3 regions of the Rhizobium sp. BG4 genome follow, and region 3 is predicted to be linked to each of the others. Evidence: predicted binding sites of a transcription regulator. Region 3 holds the regulator's gene; each other region holds the start of a gene.

Region 1 (4,126 bases), 700 kb from region 3:
GGGTTCGCCGGTGATCGACATGAAGCCGGACATGCCCTGGACGATGTAATCGTAGCCGGCGAGATTGGCATAGGGGCCGGTCTGGCCGAAGCCGGTGATCGAGCAATAGACGAGCTTCGGATTGATCTTGCGCAGACTCTCGTAATCCAGCCCGTATTTGACGAGGCCGCCGAGCTTGAAATTCTCGATCAGCACGTCGGCCGTTGCCGCGAGACGGCGCACCAGCGCCTGTCCCTCTTCGGTCTTCAGGTCGGCGGTGATCGAGCGCTTGTTGCGGTTTGTCGAATGGTAATAGGCGGCCGAGAGGTTTTCGCCGTCCGCGCCCTCGACGAAGGGCGGGCCCCAGTGGCGGGTATCGTCACCGCCTTCGGGATTTTCGACCTTGATGACATCGGCGCCGAGATCGGCCAGCATCTGCCCGGCCCAGGGGCCGGCGAGCACGCGGGCGAGCTCGATCACCCTAATGCCATCAAGCGGCGGCTTTTTGCTGGTGGCCGTCATGTTCCTCCCGCGGGCGGTTTTACGGCGCCCGTGTTGCCTCAGATGTATCGGATACGGGCTTGGATGCAAAGCGCCGCTCGCGCCAGATGATGTAGAGGCCGGACGCGATGATGATCAGGATGCCGAGCCATTTCAGCGCATCCGGGAAATCGCCGAAGACCAGCCAGGCGAAGATCGTCGCCGAGACGATCTCGAAATATTGCAGCGGCGCCAGCGTCGAGGCGGGGGCGGCGCGATAGGCATAGACGCCGAGAATGCCGGCGATCGCCGCCATGACGCCGACGCCGGCGAGATAGAAGAAGGCAAGCGCCGAGGGCATGACCGGATCGAACACATCCGAGCCGCTGCTTTCGCCGATATAGAGAATGATGCAGCAGAAGAAGAGGCCCCAGAGGCCCATCTGGAACTGCATGACCCAGGGGTCCTCGCGCTGCGCCAGCGCCCGATTCATCATCGCCGAGATGGCGATGCAGACGGCGCTGACGACGGGGAGAAGCGCGACGAAGCCGACTTCCTGGAAGCTCGGCTGGATGATCAGGATCGCCCCGAAGAAGCCGACGCCGCAGGCCGTGTAGCGCCGCCAGCCGATGGCTTCGCCGAGGAAGATGCTGCTGAGGATCGTCAGGATGATCGGCTCGACGAAGAAGATGGCGATCGCATCGGCGACCGACATGTATTTCAGCGTGGCGACGAAGGAGATCATCGAGATGGTCATGATGATCCCGCGGATCGCGTGATAGAAGGTCTGCTTCCACGAGAGATCGGCGAGGTTTTTGCGCCAGATGACGACGGGCAGCATGCAGATCGCCTGGACGGCGAAGCGCGCCGCGGTGATCTCGGCAGACGGCACGGTGGCGATCGCCAGCTTGGCGAAGATATCGATCAGCGGCGAGAACAGCACCGAGAGAAGCATGAGCATCAGGCCCATGGTGACTTCGGAGGATGCTGTCGTCTTCATTGCCGTACCATTCTTGTCTGCGGGGCTCTCAGGAACGTGCCGTCACGCCATCGCACCAATCGGCGAAGGCCGAGATGGCCGCCGCGGCGCCGGTGTCGTTCAGTGTCTCGTGCCGGGCGTCCTGATATATTTCAGTGGTGATACGGGAGAAGCCATGCCGTTTCAAATGGTTTGACAGCCATCTTACGGCTTTCCCGTGCTCGGTTGCTGGATCCTGCCCGCCGCCGACAAGATGGATCGGTAGGGATTTCGGCAGCCGGTTCAGATGCTCGGTCTTCGGCGCCCGGAAGGTCAGCTCGAAGATGTCGAGCCACAGCGATACCGAGGCATCGAAGCCGCAGAGCGGATCGGCGATATATGCATCGACTTCACTGGGATCGTGCGACAGCCAGTCGAAGGCGGTGCGGTGGCCGGGGATGGCCTTGCCCCAGGCGGCAAAGGTCAGCTTCGGCAGGAGGCCGCTCGGCACATCCGAGCCCTTCAGGGCCTTTTCGGCAAGCAGGATGGCGTGGGCGGCGCGACCCGCCGCGCCGACGGCGAAGTTGGAATTCCAGACGGCGACGGCGTTGAATTTTTCGGGGTAGGAGACCGCCGTGTTGAGCGCGATCAGTCCGCCCATCGAATGACCGAAGAGGATGACGGGCAGGCCGGGATAGAGGCCGGCGGCGTGATCGCGCATGGCGACAACATCCTCCTGCACGCGGGTTACGCCGTTCCGTCTTGCGAACTGGCCGATCGGCGCATCGGGCGCCGTCGTTTCGCCGTGGCCGCGGTGGTCGTGGGCGAAGACGTGATAGCCGCGGGCGGCCATCGCCGCGGCGAAGCGCGCGTATCGTTTCGAATGTTCGGCAAGGCCGTGGCAGACCATGAGGATGGCGCGTGCCGTGCCCTCTGCCGCCGCATGGTGAAAGGCAAGCGTTGCGTCCGGTCTCTTAAGCCATTGTGTTTGCGAAAACATTCGGTCCTCCCGGCCGGTACCAGAGCAGATCGGGCGGCAAATGCAAGCGTCGCTGCGACGATATGCAGGGGAAATTCATGCGATTCAGGGTTGCGGGGAGGCGAGCTTCATGCTTATTTGTTCGTGTATTGTTCTATTTTCAGAGGGTGGAGATGAGCAGGTTCCTTGTTGTTGCCGTGATGCTTGCATTGTCGGGTTTCTCCGCCGGTTCGGCGATGGCGCAGGAGGGGCGCACCCGCTTCATTCTCGCCGCCAGCTGGCAGCCGGCCTTCTGCCAGACCAACCAGAAGAAAGCCGAATGCGCCAGCCAGACGGCCGAGCGCTACGATGCGACGAACTTTTCGCTGCACGGCCTCTGGCCGATGCGGCAGAATTACTGCGGAGTTCCCGGAGATCAGCAGGCGGCCGACAAGGATGGCGACTGGCGCTCGCTTCCCGAGGTCAAGCTGACGCCCGAGAATGCGGCGGCACTCGCCAAGGCGATGCCGGGAACGCAATCGGCGCTGGAGCGCCATGAATGGACCAAGCACGGCACCTGCACGAAGCTTTCTGCCGACGCCTATTTCGGCACGGCGGTGCGGCTGATGGGCGATCTCAACGGCTCGGCGGTGCGCGATCTCTTCGCCGCCAACACCGGCAAGATGGTGACCGCCGAGCAGATCAAGGCGGCGTTCGACAAGAGTTTCGGCGCTGGCGCCAGCGACCGCGTCAAGATGAGCTGCCGCAGGGCAGGCGGGGTGCGCGTCATCAGCGAGCTGACGATCGGCCTCTCGCAGGATGCGGTGACGGATATGAACGCCGGTCTCGGCAAGCTGATCCAGGGTGCAGGGCGGACGTCGTTCGGCTGCAACGAGGGGATCGTCGATGCGGCAGGCTTCTAGGCGCCGCTAAATCTGGCAGGGACGCAATCGTGAGGCCCGAAATCCGGTAGCAATACCGGTTTCGGCGTTGCCCGGCGCGCCCGTTTCGCCTACATAGCGGCACGGTTTTAAAGTTTGCGCCTGGAGCAGTTCACACATGGCACGTCAGTTCATTTATCATATGTCGGGACTTAACAAGTCTTACGGCGCCAAGAAGATCCTCGAAAACGTCAACCTGTCGTTCTACCCGGACGCCAAAATCGGTATTCTCGGCCCGAACGGTGCCGGTAAGTCGACCGTTCTGCGCATCATCGCCGGTCAGGACAAGGAATATACCGGTGAAGCCTGGCTCGCCGAAGGTGCGACCGTCGGCTACCTCGAACAGGAGCCGAAGCTCGATCCAAGCAAGACCGCGTTCGAAAACGTCATGGAAGGCGTTGCCGACAAGCAGGCCGTGCTCGACCGCTACAACGAGCTGATGATGAACTATTCCGACGAGACGGCGGAAGAGGGCGCCAAGCTCCAGGACATCATCGACAGCCAGAACCTCTGGGATCTCGAACAGCAGGTCGAGATGGCGATGGAAGCGCTGCGCTGCCCGCCGAAGGATGCCGAGGTCACCAATCTCTCGGGTGGTGAACGCCGCCGTATCGCGCTCTGCCGCCTGCTCCTGTCGCAGCCGGATCTGCTGCTACTCGACGAACCGACCAACCATCTCGACGCTGAGACCATCGCCTGGCTGGAAAAGCACCTGCGCGATTATCCGGGCGCCGTGATGATGATCACCCACGACCGCTACTTCCTCGACAACGTCACCGGCTGGATCCTGGAGCTCGACCGTGGCCGCGG
Region 2 (4,126 bases), 300 kb from region 3:
ACAGGCCGCGCTTCAGGGTGGTGCGGAACTTGGTTTCCTCAAGCTTCAGAGTCTCGGTGATCAGCGCTTCGGCGCGCACCAGCTCCGGATAGGCCCGGCCCATCTGCTGGATCAGCGCCGGCAGCAGCTTCCACATCAGCGGCTCACGGGCGCCGAGCAATTCAGCATGGCGCATAGCGCGGCGCATGATGCGTCGAAGCACATAGCCGCGACCTTCGGCGGACGGCAATACGCCGTCGGCAATCAGGAAGGCAGAAGAGCGCAGATGGTCGGCGATGACACGGTGGCTGGCGCGCTGCTCACCTTCGGCCTTGACGCCGGTTGCCTCTTCCGAGGCTTCGATCAGCGCCCGGAACAGGTCGATGTCGTAATTGTCGTGCTTGCCCTGCAGCAGCGCCGCAACACGCTCAAGGCCCATGCCTGTGTCGATCGACGGACGCGGCAGGTCGACGCGCTCTTCCTTGGTGATCTGCTCGTACTGCATGAAGACGAGGTTCCAGATCTCGATGAACCGGTCGCCATCTTCTTCCGGCGAGCCAGGAGGGCCGCCCCAGATATGATCGCCGTGGTCGTAGAAAATCTCCGAGCACGGACCGCACGGGCCGGTATCGCCCATCGCCCAGAAATTGTCGCTGGTCGGAATGCGGATGATCCGGTCGTCAGAAAGACCGGCGACCTTCTTCCACAGGCCGAAAGCCTCGTCGTCGGTGTGATAGACGGTCACCAGCAGGCGCTTGGCATCGATGCCGAATTCCTTGGTGATCAGGTTCCAGGCAAGCTCGATCGCCCGCTCCTTGAAATAATCACCGAAGGAGAAGTTGCCGAGCATCTCGAAAAAGGTGTGATGGCGGGCGGTATAGCCGACATTGTCGAGGTCGTTGTGCTTGCCGCCGGCGCGCACGCATTTCTGCGCCGTCGCCGCCGTCGAATAGGGACGCTTTTCAAGACCGGTAAAGACGTTCTTGAATTGCACCATACCGGCATTGGTGAACATCAGCGTCGGGTCGTTGCGCGGCACGAGCGGGCTGGACGGCACGACTTCGTGGCCGTTGGTCTTGAAATAGTCGAGGAAGGTCGACCGGATATCATTCACACCGCTCATGCTATGCCCTTCAATGCTGCCCAAGGCAGGTCAAAACTTTAAATCCAGTGGCTTTTATCGCCCGCATTAACCACTGTCCAGCAGGCAAACGTCAGACAGCTTAGAGCACACAGGCATCCACAAACGAAACCGGCCGCATTCGGGTCTCGAATGCGGCCGGCTGGCACTCAAATTGTCAGGAAAGGATCAGGGCTCGCCGTCACCGTCACTGTCGTTGGCATCGGGTCCGCCGTTCTGCAGAATGCGGTCGGCGATCAGGCCGGCATTCTGGCGCAGCGACGTTTCGATCTCGCGGGCAACATCCGGATTGTCGCGCAGGAAGATTTTGGCGTTTTCACGCCCCTGGCCGAGGCGTTGGCTGTTATAGGAGAACCAGGCGCCCGACTTCTCGACGATGCCGGCCTTGACGCCGAGATCGACGAGCTCGCCGGTCTTGGAAACGCCTTCGCCATACATGATGTCGAATTCGACCTGCTTGAAGGGAGGCGCCATCTTGTTCTTGACGACCTTGACGCGGGTCTGGTTGCCGATCACCTCTTCGCGCTCCTTGACCGCGCCGATACGGCGGATGTCGAGGCGAACCGAGGCGTAGAACTTCAGCGCGTTACCGCCCGTCGTCGTCTCAGGCGAACCGAACATGACGCCGATCTTCATGCGGATCTGGTTGATGAAGATCACCATGCAGTTCGACTTCGAGATCGAGGCCGTCAGCTTGCGCAGCGCCTGACTCATCAGGCGGGCCTGGAGACCCGGCAGGCTGTCGCCCATTTCGCCTTCGATTTCGGCACGCGGCGTCAGCGCTGCGACCGAGTCGACGACGAGAACGTCGACGGCGCCGGAGCGAACCAGCGTGTCGGTGATTTCGAGCGCCTGCTCACCGGTATCGGGCTGCGAGATCAAGAGGTTCTGCAGATCGACGCCGAGCTTGCGTGCATAGACCGGATCCAGCGCGTGTTCGGCGTCGACGAAGGCGCAGATGCCGCCCTTCTTCTGGGCTTCCGCGATCGTCTGCAGCGCCAGCGTCGTCTTACCGGAGCTTTCCGGTCCATAAATTTCGATGATACGACCCTTCGGGAGACCGCCGATGCCGAGCGCGATATCGAGGCTGAGAGAACCCGTCGATACGGTTTCGACCTCGATGACGCTGTCCTTCGCGCCGAGTTTCATGATCGAGCCCTTGCCGAACGACCGCTCGATCTGAGAGAGTGCCGCTTCAAGTGCCTTGCTTTTGTCCACCGATTTGTCCTCTACAAGCCGCAATGTATTCTGTGACATTCGATCCACCTTTAGGTTATTGAAGCCGCTCTAGCAATGTCGCCGCCGATGCCGATTTTGTACGTGATTTGTTCTCATTTCGCAAGAGGCGTTCAAGCAGTTGAAAGAAAAAGGTAAATCAGTACGTGTTCTACTTTTGTTTTATCGATGTGAAGCAAGGGCTTAGAGCGCCCAGGCATCGGCAGCCGGAGAATTTCCCGCAGGCACGATTCGCTAAAACAAGAGCGGCTGGAGCGGTACGGTGAAGCGCAAGATTCTCGTTCTCGGCGGCGCCCATGTCGATCGCCGCGGCCGCATTTCCGGCGACACCGCGCCGGGTTCCAGCAATCCCGGCAGCTGGTTCGAGGAAGCCGGCGGCGGCGGCTTCAATGCCGCTCGCAACCTCGCCCGCCTCGGCTTCGACGTCACGATGATCTCGCCGCGCGGCGGTGACCCCACCGGCGAGATGGTCACCGAGGCGGCCTATGCCGCCGGGATCAACGACCGCCCCTTCGTGTTCCTCGACCGCAAGACGCCGAGCTATACCGCGATCCTCGAGCGCGACGGCAATCTCGTCATTGCACTCGCCGACATGGATCTCTACCGCCTCTTCGTTCCCCGCCGCCTGGCGATCCGCTGGGTGCGCGATGCATTTGCGGCGACGGATATGATCCTCTTCGATGCCAACCTGCCGGAGGACACGATCACCGCGATCGTCGCCCGCGCCAACAGCCTCGGCAAGCCAGTTGCCGCGATCGCCATCTCACCGGCCAAGGTCGTCAAGCTGAAGCCATCGGCCGGAGGTATCGATTATCTGTTCCTCAACGAGGCGGAAGCTGCGGCGCTTGCCGGACAGCGGCCGGAGAATGCCGCCGAATGGGCATCCCTGCTCGGTGACATCGGCCTGAAGGGCGGCATCGTCACCCGCGGTCAGCGCGAGCTGATCGCCTTTGCAAGCGGCGGCGCGATTGCCCTGCAGCCGCCGTCGATCAAAATGGTGGCCGATGTCACCGGTGCGGGAGACTCCCTTGCAGCCGGCGTGCTTTCCGCCATCATGCAGGGATTGCCGCTGGAAGAGGCCGTGCGCCATGGTGCCGCCGCCGCCGCTGTCACCGTGCAGTCACCGCTTGCTGTCAGTGAAAATCTGACGCCGGAACTGCTCCGCGACACGCTGGCACTTGTTCCAGCCGCCAGAATTCTGCATTGAAGCGCGCTTATCGATGAACTGGAAAAGACAATGACGAAACCGATCTCCCCTCAGCTGCCGATTGCCTATTCGAAGGAAGTTGCCGCCGCCAGGCAGCGCGGCGCCCCGCTGGTAGCGCTGGAATCGACCATCATCACCCATGGCATGCCCTACCCCGGCAATATCGAGATGGCCCGCAGCGTCGAGGCGATCATCCGCGAACAGGGCGCTATCCCTGCCACGATCGCGGTCATGCACGGTGTGCTGCATATCGGCCTGGAGCCGGAGGAGCTCGAAAGGCTCGCCAAGGAAAAGGACGTGATGAAGGTGTCGCGTGCCGACCTCGCCTTCTCGATCGCCGAGCGCCGCACCGGTGCGACGACCGTTGCCGCAACGATGATTGCCGCGGCGCGTGCCGGCATCAAGGTCTTCGCAACCGGCGGCATCGGCGGCGTGCATCGCGGCGCTGAGGAAAGCTTCGATATCTCGGCCGACCTGCAGGAACTCGCGCGCACCGGCGTCATCGTCGTCTGCGCCGGCGCCAAGGCGATCCTCGATATTCCGAAGACGTTGGAAGTGCTGGA
Region 3 (4,126 bases):
CAGGATGTCGACGACGGTTGCGACCTCCGCACACTGCTCCTCGGTATGAATGTCCGTCAGAACCGGGAAGCCGAATTCCTTCTTCAGGTCAGAGAAGACTTCGAGCGACTTGTCGAGGCCGATGCCGCGCTGCGCCGAGAGCGAGGTGCGGTTCGCCTTGTCGAAGGAAGACTTGTAGACGAGGCCGATGCCGAGCTTCTTGCAGAGTTCGCTCAGAACACCGGCGATCATGAAGGCATGTTCGCGGCTTTCCATCTGGCAGGGTCCAGCGATGATCGACAGCTTGCCGGCATTGGAAAAGGTAACGCGGCCAGCGCCTTCGCCGACGGCGACTTCTGCATTGGTGTTGCTCATTGGGTCTCCTCGAAGGCGAAGATCGCGCCTTGTCCCGGCGCCGGCTTCACCAATAGACGATTGTTCATATTCACGTAGGTGATCCCGTTAGCAGCCAAATGCGCCGCTGTCACGGCCAGATCAGCGACTGTAAAGACGATTGCCCGCGCCCGCAGGCCGTTATCGGTGCCAAGCGGCTCGACATCGAAATAGGCCTCCATCCCTTCTTCGGAATAGATGGCGATCCGGACATTACTGAGGGCGAAGGAAAGGCCGAAGGCGGCCTCACCGGGCGCAACGCCGCCACTTGCCGTCTGCAACAGCGACGCGAAGGCGTCGGGTTCCTCCGCGCTGAGGGCAATCTCGACAATGCCGAGAACGCCGTTGGCATGAGTCTCCAGCACCTTGCGATCGGCCGGAAAGGCGTTGATCCGCTGGCAGGCGAAAAAGAAGACATCGGGCGCCCTCAGATCGGCGGCAAAGGCGAGCTTGAAGGCGCCGGTCGCCTGCGTTCCATCGGGCATGACGATCGGGCGCGAGAACTCCACCATGTCACCGCCGCTCAGCTGCGCGCCATCATAGGCGGCCCTGTCCGCATCGGCATCGTCAGTGCCGAAGACGACTGCCGAGAAGCCATCATCGCCGCAGCGGAAGCGGAAGGCCTGGTCGCGGGCGACAAAGCTGTTGCCCTTGGCGGCGGCGGCATCGCACTCCGCCTGGCTCGCGATGCCGAGCGGCTCCAGATAAGTCTTGTCGGCGAGGAAGACGCAGGCATTCTCCGTTCCGAACGGATGACGGCCATTGGCGGCGACGGTGAAACCGAGACGGCCGAGTCGCTCGCGGGCGACATCGATGTGGGTGACGGGCAGTACCAGATGATCGAGCGGATGCGTCATGGCGGTTCCCTCCGGTGAAGCCGGCAGAGATTTGCACGCCGCGCCGGGCAAAGCGCAAGCGCGGATAACCAATCCGGCAAAGAAACTTTCAAAAATGACGAAAAATGACGGGAAGTTTTACCAATATTTAGGCACTTGCGGAACACATATGGAACATATAGTGTCCGTTCTGGCTTTGTTTCACGAATCTGGGGAAAGACTTCGATGCTGACGCGCAAACAACAGGAGCTTCTCCTCTTCATTCACGAGCGGATGAAGGAGTCCGGCGTACCGCCGTCCTTCGACGAAATGAAGGATGCGCTCGACCTCGCCTCTAAGTCGGGCATTCATCGCCTGATCACAGCGCTCGAAGAGCGCGGCTTCATTCGCCGCCTACCGAACCGCGCCCGCGCACTGGAAGTCATCAAGCTGCCCGAGGCCTACAGCCCCAGCATCCAGCCGCGCCGCGGCTTCTCGCCAAGCGTCATCGAAGGCAGCCTCGGCAAGCCGCAGCCCGTTGCGCCGCCGAAGCCGGCGAACGAAGACAATAGCAGCTCGATCTCGGTTCCCGTCATGGGCCGCATCGCCGCCGGTGTGCCGATTTCTGCGATCCAGCAGAACACCCACGACATCACCGTTCCCGCCGATATGCTCGGAAACGGTGAGCACTATGCGCTTGAGGTCAAGGGCGACTCGATGATCGAGGCCGGCATCTTCGACGGCGACACCGTCATCATCCGCAATACCAATACCGCCAATGCCGGCGATATCGTCGTCGCCCTTGTCGACGATGAAGAAGCGACGCTGAAGCGGTTCCGCCGCAAGGGCGCATCAATCGCACTCGAAGCTGCCAATCCGGCCTACGAGACCCGTATCTTCGGGCCTGATCGCGTCAAGGTTCAGGGCAAGCTTGTCGGCCTTATCCGCCGCTATCACTGACTGGCCCTTCATCGCCATCGAAAGTGCCGCTGCGCCAGTCATAGGCGCGGTGGCGGGTCCAGGGGCGGTCGAGATCCTCGAAGGATGCGGTGACCGCTGCAGCGCCTCCATCGAAGCGCAACTCGACAGAGCCTGTCTTTCTTAAGGTAGCGCCGGTAAAAAGCAGTGCGCCAGAGCGGCAGCTTTCGAGCCGCAGGCGCACCGGTGTGACGACGATATCGGATGCATCGCAGGCGGGGCCGAGGTAAGCGGCATTGTCGATGACCGTCAGCACCGAGCCGTTCTCCAGCTTTGCCGTGCACCAGGCTTTCTTTACGCAGGAAAACCGCTCTTCCCTGGCATTGGCCGTGATTGCGCTCTGCGCTTCCTGCTGTTGCGCTGGTGTCAGCCTTAATCTTTCGCCCGGCGGCGCGGGACCGATGCCGATGTGATGAAGATCGGCTCGCGATGGCTGTCCAGCACCAGAGCCCGTTTCCACTGATCGAAGATGAAACCCGGCGGGCGCTCGCGATTGGTGGCGATTGCGCTGGAACCGATGATCCCCGCCATGCTGCCGTCCTCAGCAATGACGATCTTCGGTGGGGGCTTCTCGGGAAGCATGACGACCACAAGCGTCGACAGGGCCATGATTGCCGTGCCGATGTGCCTCAGCCGGGTGCGCAGCAGGGTCAATAGCAGGAAGCCCGCGACCGCAGCCGGGAAATACCAGGCAGGCAACCGGCCGACGCCGATATCACCGCCCCAGGACGAGACGGTCTTGGCGATCGCGATCACCAGATCGAGACCGAAGCCGACCACCTGCCAGGCCCAGGCATCCAGCCCGAACGGCATCAACAGCATCGCAAGCAGCCCGGCCGGCATGATGACGAAGGAGATGACGGGCATGGCGGCGAGATTGGCAGGCAGGCCATAGGCCGTCAGCCGGTGAAAATGCTCGATCGAGAACAGCGCCGTCGAGAAACCGCCGATGACGGAGGTGAGCAGGATGCCGCCGAAGAAGCCGGCCGCCGATGACATGAGCCTGACCGCCCGCAATTTCGCAAATGGCTTGTCGCGCGCCGGCCGCTCCTTCCAGAGCGCATAGCCGGCGACCAGCGCCAGCGTCGCGGCAAAGGACATCTGAAAGCTCGGCCCCATGATTTCCGAGGGCGAGATGGCGATGATGATCAGTGCCGAAAGCGCCACATTGCGCAAACTGATCGACGGCCGGTCGAAGAACACCGCCGTCAGCATGATCGCCATCATGATGAAGGCGCGCTCGGCGGAAACTGCGAAGCCGGAAATCAGGAAATAGGCGGTGACGGCCGCAAGCGCTCCGGCGGCGGCGATCTTCTTGACCGGATAGGCCTGGGCGACGGACGGAAACAGGCTGAGCAGCGTGCGGAACCCGACGAAGAAGATGCCGGCAGACAGCGCCATGTTGAGGCCCGATATGGCGATGATATGCGCGAGGCCTGATTGCCGGAGTGCCTCCGTAGTTTCTGCCGAAATGGCCCGAAAGCGCCGGTATCGCCGGGCAAAATGCCCCTGATGCGATCGCCGATGCCGCTTCTCAGCCGGTAGAGCCACTCGAAGGCGCTGTCGGTCAGCGAATGCTCGTCTGCGGCTCCCGGCGTCACCGCCGTTGGCGCCCCATAGAAAAACCCATTGGCGCCAACGCGATCGAAATAGGATGAGAAGGCGAAGTCGTTGAGACCGGGGAGTGCCGGACCGGAGGGTGGCGTCAGCCGCGCCCTGCCCTTCACCCAGGTTCCCGTCTCGAACTCGGACTTGGCGCCGCGGGCGATGACAGTCACCCGGGCGGGCGGGCGTTTCACCACCGGGTTTTCGGTTGCGCGCAATGACAGCAGATAGCGCCAGCCGCCGCGGCCATCGCTTTCCCGGCGCTCGACCCGTCCTGTGAGCGTCGTCGTCACGGCGGAATCAAGGAGGATGGTCTCGGCTCTCCACGTTTCGAATTGCGCAGTCGCGACGCCTGC

Evidence for each region. Region 3 encodes LexA, which represses DNA repair genes until DNA is damaged. Its sites were predicted from a motif close to TGTTCNNNNTGTGTTCNG; they were not measured.
Region 1: F2982_RS16990 (ribonuclease) is a predicted target of LexA. The motif match lies at 2,536-2,553, and genes of this name have one in related genera.
Region 2: recA (recombinase RecA) is a predicted target of LexA. The motif match lies at 2,504-2,521, and genes of this name have one in related genera.

The regions. Positions count from the first base shown of each region.
Region 1 covers NZ_CP044125.1:3,382,625-3,386,750, forward strand. Annotated here, with positions in the region: gene F2982_RS16975 (CaiB/BaiF CoA-transferase family protein) at 1-501, opposite strand, end outside; gene F2982_RS16980 (DMT family transporter) at 521-1,459, opposite strand; gene F2982_RS16985 (alpha/beta hydrolase) at 1,488-2,417, opposite strand; gene F2982_RS16990 (ribonuclease) at 2,570-3,298, shown strand; gene ettA (energy-dependent translational throttle protein EttA) at 3,435-4,126, shown strand, end outside.
Region 2 covers NZ_CP044125.1:3,786,429-3,790,554, reverse strand. Annotated here, with positions in the region: gene alaS (alanine--tRNA ligase) at 1-1,102, opposite strand, end outside; gene recA (recombinase RecA) at 1,289-2,377, opposite strand; gene F2982_RS18920 (carbohydrate kinase family protein) at 2,619-3,563, shown strand; gene F2982_RS18915 (pseudouridine-5'-phosphate glycosidase) at 3,594-4,126, shown strand, end outside.
Region 3 covers NZ_CP044125.1:59,562-63,687, forward strand. Annotated here, with positions in the region: gene kdsA (3-deoxy-8-phosphooctulonate synthase) at 1-354, opposite strand, end outside; gene F2982_RS00325 (VOC family protein) at 351-1,229, opposite strand; gene lexA (transcriptional repressor LexA) at 1,434-2,147, shown strand; partial or broken gene F2982_RS00335 (ComEC/Rec2 family competence protein) at 2,128-4,126, opposite strand, start outside.